Bosea vaviloviae: one gene and its partner. Each later gene encodes a partner of the first gene's protein in a complex. Links are inferred from orthologs where the notes say so. Each region holds a gene or a part of one and is shown on either strand. Other genes may lie near its edges.

Evidence for each region. Proteins that work in one complex are often made in the same cells at the same time.
Region 2: the proteins of BHK69_RS10695 (region 1) and BHK69_RS25530 are in contact, whole or in part, in a solved structure (PDB 1A0O), measured with the Escherichia coli proteins. The link is inferred for Bosea vaviloviae from one-to-one orthologs.

The regions. Positions count from the first base shown.
Region 1 is NZ_CP017147.1:2,292,159-2,296,330, forward strand. The notes cover bases 565-3,475. They hold BHK69_RS10695 (response regulator), read right to left. Parts: upstream 2,257-3,475; coding sequence 1,873-2,256; downstream 565-1,872. Other genes in these bases: BHK69_RS10685 (EAL domain-containing protein), read left to right, coding at 565-805; BHK69_RS10690 (TIGR01459 family HAD-type hydrolase), read left to right, coding at 993-1,862; BHK69_RS10700 (MaoC family dehydratase), read left to right, coding at 2,559-2,999; BHK69_RS10705 (bifunctional riboflavin kinase/FAD synthetase), read left to right, coding at 3,135-3,475. Outside these bases: more of BHK69_RS10685, read left to right, coding at 1-564; more of BHK69_RS10705, read left to right, coding at 3,476-4,148. UniProt on the Escherichia coli protein: Involved in the transmission of sensory signals from the chemoreceptors to the flagellar motors.
Region 2 is NZ_CP017147.1:5,533,741-5,538,039, reverse strand. What follows is about bases 390-3,427. They hold BHK69_RS25530 (chemotaxis protein CheA), read left to right. Parts: upstream 390-736; coding sequence 737-3,118; downstream 3,119-3,427. Other genes in these bases: BHK69_RS25525 (chemotaxis protein CheW), read left to right, coding at 3,121-3,427; BHK69_RS25535 (response regulator), read left to right, coding at 390-727. In the rest of the region: BHK69_RS25540 (STAS domain-containing protein), read left to right, coding at 66-362; more of BHK69_RS25535, read left to right, coding at 368-389; more of BHK69_RS25525, read left to right, coding at 3,428-3,630; BHK69_RS25520 (methyl-accepting chemotaxis protein), read left to right, coding at 3,718-4,299. UniProt on the Escherichia coli protein: Involved in the transmission of sensory signals from the chemoreceptors to the flagellar motors. CheA is autophosphorylated; it can transfer its phosphate group to either CheB or CheY.

The DNA of each region.
Region 1 (4,172 bases):
GGCGTTGGTGCGCCTGCGGGTCGACGAGAACACGCTGCTCCTGCCCGAGGATTTCCTGTCGATCGTCGAGCAGCGCGGCTTCGGTCCGACGCTCGATGCGCTGGTGCTGACGCGCGCTCTGGCGATTGCGCGCCATCTCGGCACGAAGCAGGGCGGGCTCTTCGTCTCCTGCAATTTCAGCGAGGCGACCTGGAGTTCGTCCAAGGCGCTGGCGACGCTGTCGCGCATTCTCGACAAATATCGCGAGCACAATGGCCACCTCGTGGTGGAGATGCCGCAGCGCGTCTTCCGTGCGCTGGACCCGGCGAGTCTGGGATTGCTCGGCGCGATGTCGGCCAATGGCGTGCGTTTCGCGCTCGACCAGGTCGCCGATCTCAGGCTCGATCCCATCGCGCTGTTCGATCGCGGCATTCGCTTCGTCAAGGCGCCCGCGACGCTGTTCCAGGCCGAGATGGCCGGTGAGGGTTCGCTCGACATCGCGGCTGGTGATTTGGCGTCGATGATGGCGCGGGCCTCGATCGCGCTGGTCGCGGACGAGATCGCCGACAACCCGACCGTCGCGGACATGATCGAGCTCGGCATCACCTATGCGCAGGGCCTGATCTTCTCGCCGCCGCGCCCGGTGAAGCCAGAGGTCTTCGCCGAGCCGGAGGCCGCGCCGCCCACTGCCGCAAGCGAAGCCGCGCCGCAGCGTCCCACCGCCGAGGTCCTCGGCTATCCGCCGCCGCCTGCGAGCCCGGCGCAGGACGAGGCCAAACCCGAACGTCAGTCGTTCCGTTCCGTGCTGCGCCGCGCCAGCGCCTGAGCGTCGGCATGGGCCCTGGCCCTGCGAGCTTCATCGGTGCAAGTTTCATGGGTGCAAGTCTCATGGGTGCATAAGAGCCCGACGCCGAGAAGCGGTTGTCATTTTCCGGCATCATGCTTTTCCTTGAGGCGGTAGAATCTTCTTTCAGGCGATAGAACCTGCCGACGCCATCCGGAGTGACCACGACTTGCCGCCATCGAAGAGCAAAGCCACCACGGCCCTGACCGGCTTTTCCGAGATCGCCGACCGGTTCGATCTCTGCCTCTGCGATGTCTGGGGCGTGGTCCATAACGGCGTCGTAGCGCATCGCGGCGCCGTCGAGGCGCTGGTCGCTGCTCGGCAGCGCGGCGTCTTCGTCGTCCTCGTCACCAACGCGCCGCGCCCGCGCGCCGAAATCGAGCGCCAGCTCGCCGGGTTCAACGTGCCGAAGGACGCCTGGGACGCGATCGTGACCTCCGGCGATGTCTGCCGCGCCTTGATCCAGGAGCGCGCCGGTGAGCCGGTCTTCATGCTCGGCCCTGACCGCGACCTGCCGTTGGTCGCCGGGCTGGATGCTCCGCGCGTCGGGCCGGCAGAGGCGAATTACGTGCTCTGCACCGGTCTGTTCGACGACGAGACCGAGACGGCTGAGAGCTATGCCGGCATGCTGGCCGACTTCGCCCGGCGCGAACTCACCCTGATCTGCGCCAATCCCGATCTGGTGGTCGATCGGGGAGGGCGCATCGTGCCTTGCGCGGGCTCGATCGCGCTTGCCTATGAAGAGGTCGGCGGCAAGGTCATCTATGCCGGCAAGCCGCACCAGCCGATCTACGAGATGGCGGTCGCGATCATGGAGAGGGAGCGTGGCGTGCCGGCCGAGCGATCACGCATCTGCGGCATCGGCGATGCGATCCGCACCGACATCGCCGGAGCCAACGGCTTTGGCGCGACGAGCGTCATGGTGCTGGCCGGGATCCATGCGCAGGACCTGCTCGAGGCGTCCTGGGAGCACAGGCATGATTGGTTCGCCGAGCAGAGCCACCGGCCTGATTATGCGCTGCCGCACCTGGTGTGGTGAGGGAGCGTACTCAGGCAGCGCAGACCGATTCGATCTTGGTCTTCAGCGTCTGAGCGTTGAACGGCTTGACGATGTAGTTGTTCACGCCGGCCTTCTTGGCGGCGATGACGTTTTCGGTCTTGGATTCAGCGGTTACGATAATGAAAGGCGTCTGCGACAGCGCGTCTTCCTCGCGCACGCGGCGCAGCAATTCGAAGCCGGTCATCGGCTCCATGTTCCAGTCCGAGATCACCAGCCCGTATTTCTTGTCGCGCATCTTGGCGATCGCCGCGGAGCCGTCGGATGCATCGTCGACATCCTCGAAGCCGAGCTGCTTCAGGAGATTGCGGATGATTCGGACCATGGTCTGATAATCATCGACCACCAGGATCGGCATGGAGGGGTCGAGAGCCATTATGGTGCTCCAAGCATCAAATTCGCAGGGCGGGGCGATACCCAGGCTGCGTGCCGTCTCTAGCGGGCGGCCATGGATCGACTGTCTTAGTCCTGCGGCGTTTCAAAGCGGTTAATCCAATGCCGGAGTGACCCAACGGCATTTTCCGTTCTGCCGGCTGCAATTGCCTGTGATCACCAAAGTTCAATGGTCGAAACCGGGCGGCTGTGACAGTCTTTCGCAGATGCGAGATAGACGCCGGGCCGCGCCGAGGTGCTGGCCTGGAGCGCCGGCCGAGCAGGAAGACCAGGAAGACCAGGACGATGACCAGCTCTCTTTATCAGGTTCATGCTTTTGAGGATCTGTCGATCGGGCAGAACGAGAGCCTGATGCGTACCGTGATGGAGCGCGACATCTCGCTTTTCGCCGATCTCTCGGGCGATGCGAATCCGATCCATCTCTGCGACCACTATGCCGCCAACACCAAGTTCGGCCAGCGCATCGCCCATGGCATGCTGACCGCGAGCCTCGTCTCGGCGCTTCTCGGCACACGCCTGCCGGGGCCGGGCGCGGTTTATCTCTCGCAGACGCTGACCTTCCTTGCACCGGTCAAGATCGGCGATGTCGTCACTGCCCGCGTCGAGGTGGTGGAGCTGGTGGCCGAGCGCAGGCGGGCGCGGCTGTTCTGCGAATGCCTGGTCGACGGCAAGGCCGTGCTGGAGGGCGAGGCCTGGGTTGCGCTGCCGCCTGCTCGAAAGCTCTGAGGCAACTGTGAGATACAGGGCTTGTTTGAGATAAGGGCTTGGGTGAGTTAAAGGCTTGGCCTTGACGCCTCTGCGGCCTTGAGGCCAAACACTGCTCCGGCCCGGGCTCCTCGGGCGCCCGGACGCTTGCGATCGATGACCTTCCCCGCCGATGCGCCGCCTGCCGACGTGCAGCCTTCCGACGCGCAGCTTTCCGACATGCATGCCGCCTTCGTTCTCGACGTCGAGAAACCGGCTCCCGACGCCCTGCGCGGCGCGGTCCTGGCGCTCGGCAATTTCGACGGGGTTCATCGCGGCCATGCCGAGCTTGCCCGCGTCGCGGTCGCGATGGCGACCGAGCGTGGGACCAAAGCCGCCGCACTGACCTTCGAGCCGCATCCGCGCAGCGTCTTCCGCCCCGATCAGCCGGTGTTCCGTTTGACGCCGCCGGCCGTGAAGCTGGAGCTGCTCGGCCAGGCCGGCCTGCCAGTGACCTTCATCCTGCCTTTCGACCGTGGCGTGGCGGCGGTCAGCGCCGAGGCCTTCGTCGATGATCTGCTGCTCGGCAAGCTGGGGGCGACCGGGCTTGTCTGCGGCTATGACTTCCATTTCGGCCAGGGCCGCGCCGGCTCGCCCGAGATGCTGCAGGCTCGCGCAGGGATGCGGGGCGTGCCCGTCGCGGTCGTGCCGCCCTATGCCTGGGCCGGCGAGCCGGTCTCCTCGACATTGATCCGTATCGCGCTCGAGGCCGGCGATGTCGCCCGCGCGGCGGATTTTCTGGGCCGGCCATGGTTCGTGCGCGGTGTCGTTGCCCATGGCGACAAGCGCGGCCGCGATCTCGGCTATCCGACCGCCAACATGCACCTCGCCCGCGATTGCAAGCTGCGCTACGGCATCTATGCGGTCAGGATGAAGATCGACGGCGTCTGGCATGACGGCGTCGCCAGCTTCGGCAGCCGCCCGACCTTCGACGACGGTGCGCCGCGATTGGAGACCTTCGTCTTCGATTTCTCCGGCGACCTCTATGGCAAGCAGGTCGATGTCGCGCTCGTCTCCTGGCTGCGCGGCGAGGCGAAGTTCGATACGCTCGAGGCGCTGATCGTGCAGATGGATGCCGATAGCGTGGGAGCGCGCGACATCTTGGCGAAAACGCCGCCCTTCCTTCCGTAGACCGCGTTTGCTAGAAGCCGCAGA
Region 2 (4,299 bases), 3.2 Mb from region 1 along the record:
TTGACGCATCGCGCGCTGGTTAGCGAAGTTTTTACCAATGAGACGCGATGCTCAGAGGCACATTCATGGGTCGCGCCGCCGTGGTCATCACTGTCTCCCTACCTCCCTTCCTGGGTCGCTCCGAAGCTGCGGCCTTTCGCAACCAGTTGCTGGTCGCGCTGGAGCAGAAGGAAAGCGTCTCCGTCGAATGCGCGGGGGCTGGTCCTTTCCCCAGCCTCTGGGTGCAGTTGCTGCATTCCGCCGCGCTCAGTGCCAAGGCGCGCGGCCTCTCGGTCTCCCTCAAGGCGGCTTCCGAGGAATGCCGCAAATCCCTGCAGGCGATCGGGTTCGACCCCGCTCGAAGCGCTCTCGTTCTGGAGTGATATGGATGAAGATCCTGGCTATCGACGACACCAAGACCCTGCTCAGCCTGCTCTGCCTGACGCTGCGCAATGCCGGCCATGAAGTGGCCGCCGCGGAGAATGGCGAGGAAGGGCTGACCACTTTCGACAAGTTCAAGCCGGATCTCGTGATCACCGACCTCAACATGCCGTTGATGGACGGCATCGAATTCACCCGGGCCTGCCGGGCCAGGCCCGCCGGGCAGAACACGCCGATCATCGTGCTGACCACGGAGAACGGTGCCGAGATCAAGGCGGAAGGCCGCCGCGCCGGCGCCAGCGCCTGGATGGTCAAGCCGTTCGAGCCTACGACCCTGCTCGGCCTCGTCGCCCGCTATCAGAACTGAGGCTGGCTGATGGACCCGTTGGCGGAACTCAAGCAGACCTTCTTCCAGGAGTGTGAAGAGCTCCTGGGCGCACTGGAGCAGAAGCTCCAGGCTCTCGATGAGGGATCGACCGATCCCGAGGACGTCAACGCCGCCTTCCGCGCCATCCACTCGATCAAGGGCGGGGCCGGTGCCTTCGGCTGCACCGAGCTCGTCGCCTTCGCCCATGTCTTCGAGGCCTCGCTCGATCATTTGCGTTCGGGCCGCGTCGCGCTCGAGGATGCGCCGTTCTCCCTGTTCCTGCGCTGCTCGGACGCTGTCGCCGATCTCGTTTCCGCCGCCCGCAACGACGAGGTCGCCAATGCGCGGCCCGATCTGCTGGAAGCGCTGGAGCGGGTTGGCCAGGCGCCCAAGCCTGCCGCCGCAGCACCTACCGCCGTAGCACCTGCCGCCGCCGCGCCCGAGCCCGCCAAGGCCGAGGCTGCAAAGCCGGCCGCTGCGAAAGCGCCTGCCAAGCCAGCGCCCGCTGCCGCTGACGACGCTCCTCCCGGCATCGCCGCGCTCGGCAATCTGCTCGCCATGGTCGAAGCCAAGACCGGAGCCGCCCCCGCGCGCGTCGACGACGGCTGGGACGACGAGCCGGCTGCCGCCGCGCCGTCGCCCGCCGACAAGCCCGGCCGCGATCTCTGCCTGCGGATCAACCCGGAATCGGATCTGTTTCGCCGCGTCATCGAGCCGCGCGTCGTGCTGGGCTCGCTGCCCGCCGAGGATATCGTCTCGGTGGTGTGCGATCTGAGCCAGGTGCCGCCGCTGGAGACGCTCGACGTCACCGATTGCCATATGCGCTTCATCGTGACGCTGCGCACCGAGCTTTCGGTCGAGGATATCTACAGCCGCTTCGACTTCACGCTCGCCGCCGAAGAGTTCGAGATCGAGACGCTCTCGCCGCCTGCCGCGAATGACGACGCCGAGCCGGACGAAGAGGCGCCCGCGGCGCCGGAGGCCGAAGTCTCGGCCAATGTCGCCGCCGACCTCTCTGCGATCCTCGCCAGGCTGGGGCCGGCTCCAACCAGCGCGCCGGAACCTGATATCCAGCCGGCCGCCGCGCCTGTCGCAGCCCCGGTCCAGGCCGTTGCGGAGGCTGCTCCGGCGCCGTCCAGGACACCGGCGGCGCGTGCACCCGCCAATGATGCGGCCGCCGCGCGCCAGCGCCAGGCCGTCAGCGTGCGTGTCGATCTCGACCGCATCGACAAGCTGATGAACCTCGTCGGCGAGATCGTCATCACCCAGTCCATGCTGGTCGAATGCGTGCGTTCGCTACCCTATGACGTCCACGCCAAGACGGCCGAAGGCATCCTGACGCTGTCGCGTCAGACGCGCGAATTGCAGGACCATGTCATGGCGGTCCGCGCCCAGCCGGTGAAGGCCGTGTTCCAGCGCATGCCGCGCCTGGTGCGCGAACTGGCGCAGACGCTGGGCAAGGAAGTGAAGCTCGTTCTCGAAGGCGAGAACACCGAGGTCGACAAGACGATCATCGAGGAACTCGCCGATCCGCTGACCCATATGATCCGCAACTCGATGGATCACGGGCTGGAGACGCCGGAAGACCGCATCGCCGCCGGCAAGAATCCAGAGGGCACGATCAAGCTCGTCGCGGAGCATCGCGCCGGGCGCATCGTGATCTCGGTCACCGATGACGGGCGCGGCATCGGGCGCGACAAGCTGCTCGCCAAGGCGAAATCCCGCGGGCTCGTCGGGCAGGATGAAAAGCTCGCGCCGGAGGAGATCGATCAACTGATCTTCGCTGCCGGGCTCTCGACCGCCGAGGTCATCAGCGACGTCTCCGGGCGCGGCGTCGGCATGGATGTGGTGCGCCGCAACGTCGAGTCGCTCGGTGGGCGCATCTCGGTGGATTCCGAGCCGGGCAGGGGCTGCAAGTTCACGCTCGCCTTGCCGCTGACCTTGGCGGTGCTGGAAGGCATGGTCATCCGCTGCGGCGACGACCGCTACGTCATCCCGATCGCCAGCGTGATCGAGACGCAGCATCTCGCCTCGACGCCGATCGAGCATCTCACCTTTGGCCAGGAGGTTCTGCGCTGGCGCGGCGAGGTCACGCCACTGCACCGGCTCGGCGCGGTCATGGGCTCGACCGGCACGCCCAACGAGAACATCATCATCATCGCCGAGACCGAACGTGGTGACAATGTCGGCATCGCGGTCGACGAGATCGTCGGCCAACAGCAGGTCGTGGTGAAGAGCCTCGAAGGCAATTACGGCACCGTCAATGGCGCGTCTGCCGCGACCATTCTCGGAGACGGCCTCGTCGCGCTCATTCTCGACGTCGACTCGATGCTACGCCTTGCCGCCTCCAGCGGCCGCCCATCTGTTCCCGCACTGAAAATGGCTGGATGATCATGACCCTTCAACTCGGCGAAAAGCATTTCTCGTCGGCGCAGCCGGAATCGGCGGTGCGCCGCATCGTCACCTTCAAGGTCGGCGACCGGACCTTCGGCATCGATGTCGGCATGGTGCGCGAGATCAAGGGCTGGCAGGCGACGACGCCGCTGCCGCATGCGGCGCCTCATGTGCGCGGCGTACTCAACCTGCGCGGCGTGATCCTGGCGGTCTACGACCTGCGCACCTCGATCGGGCTCGGCCTCACCGATGCGACTGCGACCCATGTCATCGTCGTCGTCGACATCGAGGACAAGGTCGCGGGCCTGCTGGTCGACTCGGTCTCCGACATCGTCGACGTCCCGGTCAGCGCGGTTCGCCCGGCGCCCGATCTGGAGCGCGACGAGCATGGCCTGATCGAAGGCCTCGTCCTGCTCGACACCGATATCGTCGCCTTGCTCGATCTCGCGGCCGTGATCCGCGACGGCGGCACCGAGGGCGCGATGGCAAAGGCGGCCCGCGCCGCCTGAGATAGGTCCACTTCCAAAAGGGGTTGCGTTCAGCGTCAGGAAGAACCGCACATCACAGAACCGTACGCCAAGACAGAAACGATAAAAATGGGCAGTTCCCTCGGTTCCCTTTCCAGACTGTCGGTCAGGCTGCCGCTCATGGTCGTCGGCGTGGTCTTCATCGCAGGTGGAGCGGTCGGCGCCTGCGTCTGGCAGGTTGCAGGCGGCATGCTCGCCGCCGCGTCATCCCAGATCCTGACATTGAGCACGACCGCGCTCTGCGTCGTCGCGCTGTTCGGCTGGCTGCTCGCCTATCGAGCCCAGCGCCCGATTGCGGCGATGCGCGATGCAGCGGTGTCGATCGCCGAAGGCGAGGACGCGGTGATCCCCGGATTGCAGCGCCACGACGAGATCGGCGAGATCGGCCGTGCACTCAAGACCATCCATGACAGGACAATCGAATCCGCCCGCATCCGTGCCGCACTCGACGGTTGCCGCACCAATGTCATGGTCTGCGACGCCGAAGATCGCGTCGTCTACGTCAACAGCTCGCTGCTCAAGTTCTTTACCGGGGCGCAGGAGGACTTCCGCGCGGCTTTCCCGGGCTGCTCGGCCAAGGACATGCTCGGCAAGGTCATGGAGAGCGTGCGCAACCAGCCAGGCCTCTCGCATACCGGCCAGGACGCCATT